Regions from separate parts of the Proteus sp. Marseille-Q3619 genome, predicted to be linked through region 2. Evidence: predicted binding sites of a transcription regulator. Region 2 holds the regulator's gene; each other region holds the start of a gene.
What was found. Region 2 encodes PhoB, which activates phosphate uptake and scavenging genes when phosphate is short. Its sites were predicted from a motif close to CTGTCATAAAACTGNCNNAT; they were not measured.
Positions count from the first base shown of each region.

Region 1 (3,292 bases), 200 kb from region 2:
GATTTCTCGAGTTTGCAGGAAATTACCAAAGCGTAATCCTTTGGAATTGGCGGTAGGTTCAGAGGTTGTCATTTGTAATATTGCCGTATCTGCGCCCGGATTTTGCTGATAAAAGCCTTGCTGTTGTGTTAACGCATAAGCGGCTTTAGTCACCGGTAAATAACCTGTTGCTTGGTGCCAATCGGCTTGTACTTCAGGGCTTGAAAGATAGGTAAAGAATTTGGCAACACCGTTATATTCGGCATCTGGACGTCCCGACATAACCCATAAAGACGCTCCGCCAATAATGGTATTCGCAGGTTTTTGTACAAGAGAATCGTCATAAGGTAATTGGCTAACACCAATATCAATCCCTTTCATATTCTCTTTAATGCCCGCAAAACCTGCTGATGATTCCATCACCATGGCGCATTCTTGGGTATAAAACAGTGGCATTGCATCCGATTGACGTCCGCCATATTTGAAAATACCAGATTTCGACCAATCTGCCATTTGTTGAATATGATTAACGAAAGGCGCTTTATTAAAAAGGAAGGTAGTGTCAAAACCATCGAAACCGTTATTTTTTGTCGCAATAGGTAAATTATTACGCGCACCAAAATTTTCGATTTGTGTCCATGATTGCCATGTGGTGGTAAATCCACATTTTACTCCAGAATCGAGCAGTTTCTGAGAAACAGCTTCCATCTCTTTCCATGTTTTTGGTGGTTGCTCTATGCCTGCTTTTTTAAAGAGGGCTTTGTTGTAATAAAGTACAGGCGTAGAGCTATTAAACGGCAGTGACATCATTTTTCCATCGCTGGTGGTGTAATAGCCCGTGACAGTTGATAAATAACTATTAGGATCAAAAGGCTCGTTAGTTTTTTCCATTAATTGATAAACAGGAAAAACGGCTTTTTTTGCCCCCATCATGCTCGCTGTGCCCACTTCAAAGACTTGCACAATAGCGGGTTGGTTTTTAGCACGAAATGAAGCCACTGCACTGGTCATCGTTTCAGCGTAAGTGCCTTTATAAACGGGTTTTATCTCATATTCAGATTGACTGGCGTTAAAATCAGAGGCGATTTGATTTACTTTTTGACCGAGCGCACCTCCCATTGCATGCCACCATTCAATTTGTGTTTTTGCGTGTGTAGGAGAAGTAAATAACGCCATTGCAACAGCAAGACCTGTTATTGATTTTATCGACATGCAGAATTTCCTTTTTAATCGAAAGTTAAAGGTGCAATCTAATCTGCGAATTACCCTAAATGTTGTTTATGACAAATGGGTGACAATTAAATGAAGATATATTGATGGTATGACTGTCAAATTGCTGTCATAAATGGTTGTCATGATGTCGGCACAAATGAAAAGGAGAGAGAAATGAAGATAGCTGCTCACCGAGGTTTTTCTGGAAAAGCGCCTGAAAATACATTGGCTGCGTTTAAAATGGCGATTGATTTTGGGTGCGAATGGATTGAAACGGATGTGCAATTAACCGCGGATCATGTTCCTGTGCTTATTCATGATAAAACAGTTAATCGTTGCACGAATGGGCAAGGTGCTGTGCGTTTTCATACCTTAGATGATTTACATCGCCTTGATGCAGGAAGTTGGTTTAGTTCACTCTATCAAGGTGAGAAAGTTCCTTCTTTAAGACAAGGATTGCAGCTTATTAAGCGTTCAGGAACAAAGCTCAATATTGAATTGAAAACATGGCCTGATGATGATGTTGAACGTTTATGTTTAGCGGTTTCTGACATGATAAAAAGTGCAGATATTCCGAATGAGCAAATTTTATTTTCTTCTTTTGATACGCATGCACTGATCGTTATGAAACGATACCTGCCTTTTATTCGCAGAGGCCAATTGTGGGATGAAATTCCTGATAATGCGTTAGAAACACTAAAAGCGATCGATGGTTTTAGTGTGCATTGTAATTACAAATATCTCACACAAGAACAAGCTCAAATGTTGAAACAAGCGGGTTATGAAATTTATTGTTATACCCCGAATAATCCTGAAGAAGTGAAAGATTTTGAGCAATGGGGTGTTGATATGCTGATCACTGATATGCCTGATGTTTATCTACCAAATGTTGATCAAATAGCAAAGTGAAAAAGCACTAACAATCCTGCTTACTTGTATTGAATAAGGCGTTATTGATGTGTTTGATGACGCCTTTTATCCTTTTCTTTCCGTATTTTAATTACAGAAATTAAATAAGAGAAACGTTGAGTAATAGATGTTTTCTTTACATTCTCTGCTATTATCCTGCGCAATTAATGAATAGATATTATTCAACTAGGTAATATTTATCTCATTAAAAATAAAAATGGGGAAAATGGTTAGCAAATATGGCGACCTTATCAACCCAACCTCTAAGAGTAGAGGTGCATTATTTCTACTTTAATTGCCAATAATATAATTGAGAGTGAAATATGAAAGAACTCGTTGTTGTTGCCATTGGAGGCAACAGTATTATTAAAGACAATGCTAGCCAGTCTATCGCTCATCAAGAACAAGCAGTACAAGAGGTTGCAGCCCATATTAGTGATATGGTGGCTGAAGGGTATAATATTGTTTTAACTCATGGTAATGGGCCACAAGTAGGGCTTGATTTACGTCGCGCTGAAGTGGCGCATGTGCAAGAAGGTTTACCGTTAACACCTTTGGCCAACTGTGTTGCAGATACACAAGGCGGTATCGGCTATTTAATACAACAAGCGTTAACGAATAAGCTTCGTGTTCAACAAAATAAACAAGCAGTTACCCTTATCACACAAGTTGAAGTAGATAAAAACGATCCTAATTTTGTTTCTCCAACAAAACCTATTGGTGCATTTTTCTCTGAACAAGAGATGGTGCAATTAAAGCAAGAAAATCCTCAATGGCATTTTGTTGAAGACTCTGGTCGTGGTTATCGTCGTGTTGTTGCCTCTCCAATTCCACAACATGTTATTGAATCTAGTGCAATTAAGTCACTATCAGAATGCGGCTATGTTGTTATTGCTGTGGGTGGCGGTGGTATTCCTGTGATTAAAAATGAACAGGGAAATTACCAAAGTGTCGATGCCGTTATTGATAAAGACTTGTCATCAACATTGCTAGCAAAAGAATTACATGCAGATATTCTTATCATCACCACAGGTGTTGAAAAAGTTTGTATTCATTTTGGTAAGCCAGAACAAAAAGCATTGGGTGAAACCTCGGTTGAGGAAATGACACAATATATGCATGAAGGGCATTTCCCTCCGGGCAGTATGCTTCCAAAAATCGAAGCCAGCCTCTCATTTTTAGCCGCGGGTGG
Region 1 is NZ_CBDIMP010000001.1:2,721,663-2,724,954, forward strand. Features, by position in the region: gene ugpB (sn-glycerol-3-phosphate ABC transporter substrate-binding protein UgpB) at 1-1,191, opposite strand, end outside; gene ACWPWK_RS12560 (glycerophosphoryl diester phosphodiesterase) at 1,366-2,100, shown strand; gene ACWPWK_RS12565 (carbamate kinase family protein) at 2,424-3,292, shown strand, end outside.
Region 1: the regulator PhoB is predicted to act here: its motif matches at 1,305-1,324, upstream of ugpB (sn-glycerol-3-phosphate ABC transporter substrate-binding protein UgpB).

Region 2 (3,292 bases):
CAACAATATCTATTTAGGCTCATACCATCATTATTCAGGATAATATCCATATATAATCATTTCATGTAGAGCAATTAAGTGCTAAATAGAAAAAATTGCCGATAACTGGTCACAAGTAAAACTTTTATAATGAAAAAAGGCAATAGCCAATCTAAAAACCAGAAGAATCATCTAAACTATTTTTCAGGTCTAGTTATAACTGTCATATATCATCGAATATACATGATATGATTTGTGCATTTTATCACCAATAATATTGAATATTAGCGTCATTTAAAGTTACCATTAATTAATAATATTAAAATTTAACACTACGATATTAGTTTTTATTGATATTAAAAAGATTAAAAAAGGACAAAAAAGCCTTTATCACTGATTGAATAGAAGTGATAAAGGCTTTAAAAAAGACATTCTGCTAGTGTGTTTTTTTAGCAGTAAGCAATGTTTGAGGAAGGATAAAAGAGAATGTACTCCCAACACCTACTTTACTTTCAATATTCAATTGAGAGTGATGATGAAGCAACGATTTTTTCACAATCGCCAAACCTAAACCAGTACCGCCAGAATGACGAGAGCGAGCTTTATCTACGCGATAAAAACGCTCTGTTAAACGTGTTAAGTGTTCAGCGCTGATCCCCGCCCCATTATCTGAAACACTAAATAACATACCTTGGGGTATTTTCTTCCAACTCACTTTGATTGTTGTACCCTCTTCAGTGTGATTAATGGCGTTATACACTAAATTAGAAACAGCACTACGCAGTTGCTCTTCATTACCACGAACAGCCCACTCTTCATCAACATCAAAAACAATCTGATGTTGACCTTGGCTTAGTGAGTTCGCTTCTTGTTGTAATAAAGCCAAAATGGCAGGAATATCAACAATTTTGTTTAAATCAATATGAGGAGCAGATTCGATACGAGAAAGCTGTAAGAGTTGCTGAACAAGCGTATCCATACGTTTAGCCTGCTCTTGCATCGTAACTATCGCCTTATGCTCTGCGGGTTTTGCTACACTATTTTCTTCCATCATCTCAAGATAACCTTGAATAACGGTTAGTGGTGTTCTTAGCTCATGACTGACATTAGCAAAAAAATCACGTCGTGAGTTTTCTAGTTTATTTTTTTCTGTTACATCGCGCGCCACCATTAAGCGCTGATCTTCGCTATATGGCATCACACGAAACTCAACAATAGAGCCATTATTTAGTGAAATAGTTAAGGGGCGACTAAAATCACCTGCGGTAAAATAGTGCAAAAAATCAGGATAACGTAATAAGTTAAAAATATTTTGCCCATTATCATCAGGCCAGCGAAAGCCTAATAGATGTTGAGCTAGACTATTACACCAAAAAATATTCCCTTCATTTGTCATCATCACAACAGCATCGGGTAAACTTTCAGCCCCGCTTCTAAAACGTTTAATTAAGTCGCCTAATTCTCTGCGTCGTTTACGATTACGTTGTTGGGTCTGTCGAATACCATAAAAAATAGGCTCCCATCCCCCTCTCCCTTCCGGAGGTAATACAGAGCGATCTAACCATAACCATTTAGATAATTTCAGCAAATTATAGGCATGCCACACAAGGGCACTGAGAAGCGATGCCACCAGCAACCAAGGAAGATGCCCAATAAAAAGCGATAATATAAAGGCAGGCAAGCAAAATAGACATAGCCCCCAAACGAGGGCTTTCCACGATAGTCGTTCTAACACCTGACGATTACTCCCATATTGACTTAGAAACGGGCAGAAAAACGATATCCCGTTCCACGTACTGTCTGTATCATTCTGTCATGGCCATCTTCTTCAATAGCCTTACGTAAACGACGAATATGCACATCAACAGTACGGTCTTCGACATAAACATTGGTTCCCCAAACGTAGTTTAGCAGTTGTTCTCTGCTATATACGCGTTCAGGATGTGTCATAAAAAAGTGTAGGAGTTTAAATTCGGTAGGGCCCATATCAATCGGCTTATCTTGACTTGTGACGCGGTGAGAAACAGGATCAAGACCGAGTCCATTGAATTCAATAACATCTTCCGCTGACATCGGTGATAAACGCCGTAAAATCGCCTTCACTCGGGCAACAAGCTCTTTAGGTGAAAACGGTTTGATAACATAATCATCAGCACCCGTCTCTAGGCCTTGGACTTTATCTTCTTCTTCCCCTTTTGCCGTTAGCATAATAATGGGAATATCACGGGTATTACTTTCCCGCTTCATCTGTTTTATTACCTGCAAGCCTGATCCACCAGGGATCATCCAATCTAATAAAACCAGATCAGGGTAAGGATCGATAAGAAAACTCAATGCAGAATCATAGTCTTCTGCTTCAATAGGTTGAAAACCATTTTGTTCCAAAACAAAACAGATCATCTCTCGAATTGCGGTTTCATCTTCAACAACAAGAATACGCCTTGCCATACTCTATCCTGTGTAATGTATATAGAGGGTCAAAATGATTATGATGCACTTTTATGACAGATTTATGACTAGCCTTAACATTACTGAAATAGATCCCTGTTGTTAAGGTAAATAAATCATTTTTTGGTGAAATATCACTCAAAAAAGGGAGTTATTGTTGAGTTTTCACTAAAAAAGCAAGGTGCGCTATACTCTTCACCAGATAAAAAAGAGGGATAGCAATGCGGATTATTCACACATCAGACTGGCATTTAGGGCAATATTTTTTTACTAAGACTCGAGCTAAAGAACACCAACAGTTTCTTGATTGGTTATTAGCACAAATTAAACATTACCAAGTTGATGCTCTGATTGTTGCGGGTGATATTTTTGATACTGGCTCCCCTCCAAGCTACGCCCGAGAGCTTTATAACCGTTTTGTTGTTGCTATTAGAGATACACAATGTCAGCTCGTTATTCTAGGTGGTAATCACGATTCGGTGGCAACACTAAATGAATCAAAATCACTGTTGGCATGTTTAAATACGACCGTTATTGCCAATGTTCATGCTGAAACACCACAAGCTCCGTTAATTCTTCCTAAAAAAGATAACACTCCAGGAGCATTACTTTGTGCAATCCCTTATCTACGCCCTAGAGACATGATCAGCAGTAAAAGTGGGCAATCAGGTGCTGAAAAACAAACAGCCTTAAAAGAAGCGATTGCTGAATATTATCAAGCTCAATATCAAGCAGCTCTCGAATTACGTCAGCAATTAAATGTCGATATTCCCATTATTGCAACGGGTCATCTCACCACGATTGGAGCGAGTGTGACAGATTCCGTCCGTGAAATTTATATCGGCACCTTAGAAGCCTTTTCAGC
Region 2 is NZ_CBDIMP010000001.1:2,925,779-2,929,070, reverse strand. Features, by position in the region: gene phoR (phosphate regulon sensor histidine kinase PhoR) at 416-1,714, opposite strand; gene phoB (phosphate regulon transcriptional regulator PhoB) at 1,738-2,427, opposite strand; gene sbcD (exonuclease subunit SbcD) at 2,649-3,292, shown strand, end outside.

Region 3 (3,292 bases), 1.4 Mb from region 2:
ATCATTACTATTGTTTCTCACAATAGTTTATAACGAGAATAATAAAGTGAGAATTCCTCTGATGATATGTGCATTAATGGCATCTTTCCCTAGTTTTTCCAATTGCTTAACCGTAACTGAAGGCAAAGAAATAACAGGTCAGTTTGATAACAACAATGCGCTGTGTTTTACCACGTATTTAGAGAGTCAACGTTATGCCGAACTGAATGTGAAAGGGGTACAAAATCTACGATTAGAAACCCAAAATGGCACACATATCCGTAGCTTATTAAAAGATGTTCCTGCGGATGGGCAACAAAAAGTACGCTTTTTATTACCTGAAACTACGAGTTATCAATTAATTGCACAAGGTGAGGTGGGAAAACCGTGGCAATTCACACTGATAACACAGCCTTATCAGCCTTTAGATAAAGATGCGGGAATTGCACCTATTAGCCCTCGTTTACAAATACTTGCTCATCAATTGAATCAACAAAATATTCAGGCATTTTGGCAACAAGTACGTCACGAAGGTGCACCCCTTATTGAGCCTTATGATAAGGATAAAAAGTTAGTGACTTTTTTATGGCAAGGTGCAAAAAAGAATGTCTATTTATTGGGATCACCCGATGGTAATCATGATCCATTAACCCATTTAGCCAATAGTGATATTTGGTATCGTAGCTATATCGTACCTAACGATACATTAATGCAATATAAATTAGCACCTGATGTGCCTATCATTGAAAATGCAGAGCCATTCGAACAGCGTCGCGCTATTTTAACCACAGCACAGGCAGATCCGCTGAATTCTCAAGATTCACCAAGCAAATCTGAGGATATTTATAATCACTTTTCTTTATTATCGTTAGATAGTCAACGTGAATGCCAATTGCCTGATATTCTTGATAGAAAAATGAAAGGCAACACAGAAATTGTGCGTTTTCACAGTCAGATCTTAAATAACGATCGTGAAATAGCGCTTTACCAGCCTGCTAAAAAAATGGAAGTACCTCGACTCTTAGTGTTATTTGATGGTCAAACTTATCGTCGCCAATATGGTATTGATCGGTTTTTTGATAAACAGATCGAAGAAGGGAAATTGGCACCGATGATGATCTTATTTGTTGATAGTATTGATAGTGATCGTCGTAGTGTTGAGTTACCACCAAATCCTGATTTTTACCGTTTCTTGGCAGATGAACTCTTTGTTTGGTTAGAAAAAGAGAAAGGTATTCACGTATCAGGAGAAGAAACCATTGTGGCGGGTTCGAGTTATGGAGGATTAGCGTCTTCATGGGTGGCATTTAATCGTCCTGATCGCTTTGGTAAAGTGCTGAGTATGTCAGGCTCTTATTGGTGGGCGCCTGAAAATGAAGAGCCTGAATGGCTTATTCGACAATTTGAGCAAGCAGATAAAAAACCATTACAGTTTTTCTTAGAGGCTGGGTTATTTGAAAACCGTGGTGATAAAGGGGGGATTTTAAATAATAATCGCCATCTTAAACTGGTTTTAGAACAAAAAGGTTACCCAGTTCAATCGCTAGAAATGGCAAGTGGGCATGATTATATCTCTTGGTGTGAAACGCTATATCTCGGTGCGAAAGCATTAACTAAAGAACATTAATATTGATAATGACAGAAGCTTATGAGTGATGATAAACGGCATAAGCTTCTGATTTGTCACCAACCTGTCATAAAGCTGTCATCAAAATCGCGTTTACTCTTCATTTCTCTGTCATTTAACTGCCGTAAGCTTTTCCTGACTTAAAACATTAACCCTGTTTTTTTACTTTAGAGTGCAAGGAAAAAGCTATGTCTCATCGTTACCAACGTTCTATTTTATCCGTTATTGTAACAACGCTATTAGCTGGCGCGAGTTTCTCTTCTTTTGCTGCTCCCGTTGCTGCTGATGCCATTTTAGCTCAAGATCGTGCAGCAAAAGGTAATATCACGGAATTTGGCGGTGCTCGCCGTATGACTCAAGATCAAACTGAGACATTAAAAGCAGCTTTAAATAATAACCAAGCGAAAAATGTAATCCTCTTTATTGGTGATGGTATGGGGGATTCTGAAATCACCGTTGCTCGTAACTATGCCGAAGGTGCGGGTGGTTTCTTTAAAGGTATCGATGCCTTACCTATTACGGGTCAATACACACACTACGCTTTAGACAGAAAAACCCAAAAACCTAATTATGTAACAGACTCTGCCGCTTCTGCGACAGCATGGGCTTCGGGTGTGAAAACCTATAATGGTGCATTAGGGATTGATGTGTTTGGTAAGGATCACCAAACTATTTTGGAATTAGCAAAAGCCAATGGAAAGGCGACAGGGAACGTGACAACCTCTGAAATTCAAGATGCAACACCTGCGGCTCTGTTCTCGCATGTAACAGGACGCAAATGCTATGGCCCTGTTGAAACCTTAGAGAAATGCTCAACAAACGCATTGGAAAATGGCGGTAGAGGTTCTATCTCTGAGCAATTATTAGTGACTCGCGCTGATGTCACATTAGGTGGTGGAGCAAAAAGTTTTGCTCAAACCGCAGTGGCGGGTGAATACAAAGGCAAAACGTTAGAGCAACAAGCCATTGAGCGTGGTTATCAAATCGTGAAAGATGCCAAATCACTCGATGCGATTACGCTTGCGAACCAAGATAAGCCTGTACTAGGTTTATTCCATGAAGGCAATATGGCAGTGGCATGGGAAGGCCCTAAAGCGACTTACCACGGTAATTTAAATAACCCACCTTTAGAGTGCAAACCTAACGCTAAACTTGATCCGAATGCGCCAACACTGGCACAAATGACCAAAAAAGCGATCGATTTGCTGAAAACCAATGAAAATGGCTTCTTCTTACAAGTCGAAAGTGCTTCTATCGATAAGCAAGATCATAATGCGAATCCTTGCGGACAAATTGGTGAAACTGTTGCACTAGATGAAGCCGTACAAATCGGTTTAGATTTTGCTAAACAAAACGGCGACACTCTGATTATCGTGACTGCTGATCATGCGCATTCAAGCCAAATTATTGAAGCTGATGTGAAATCCAGTGGGTTAACACAGGCACTTATCACTAAAGATGGTGCGGTTATGGTGGTGAATTACGGTAACTCAGAAGAAGAGTCTCAAGAGCATACAGGAGCACAATTACGGGTTGCCGCTTATGGTCCACATGCGGCTAATGTGGTTGGGTTAACTGACCAAACAGATTTGTTTTTCACAATGCGTGATGCGATGGGTCTGAAGTAAGTTCAAGTTGAATTTATAGTCTGTCTGAACTTGTAGTCGAATTGCCTTACTAAATTGT
Region 3 is NZ_CBDIMP010000001.1:1,564,917-1,568,208, reverse strand. Features, by position in the region: gene ACWPWK_RS07145 (alpha/beta hydrolase-fold protein) at 47-1,606, shown strand; gene phoA (alkaline phosphatase) at 1,795-3,234, shown strand.
Region 3: the regulator PhoB is predicted to act here: its motif matches at 1,671-1,690, upstream of phoA (alkaline phosphatase).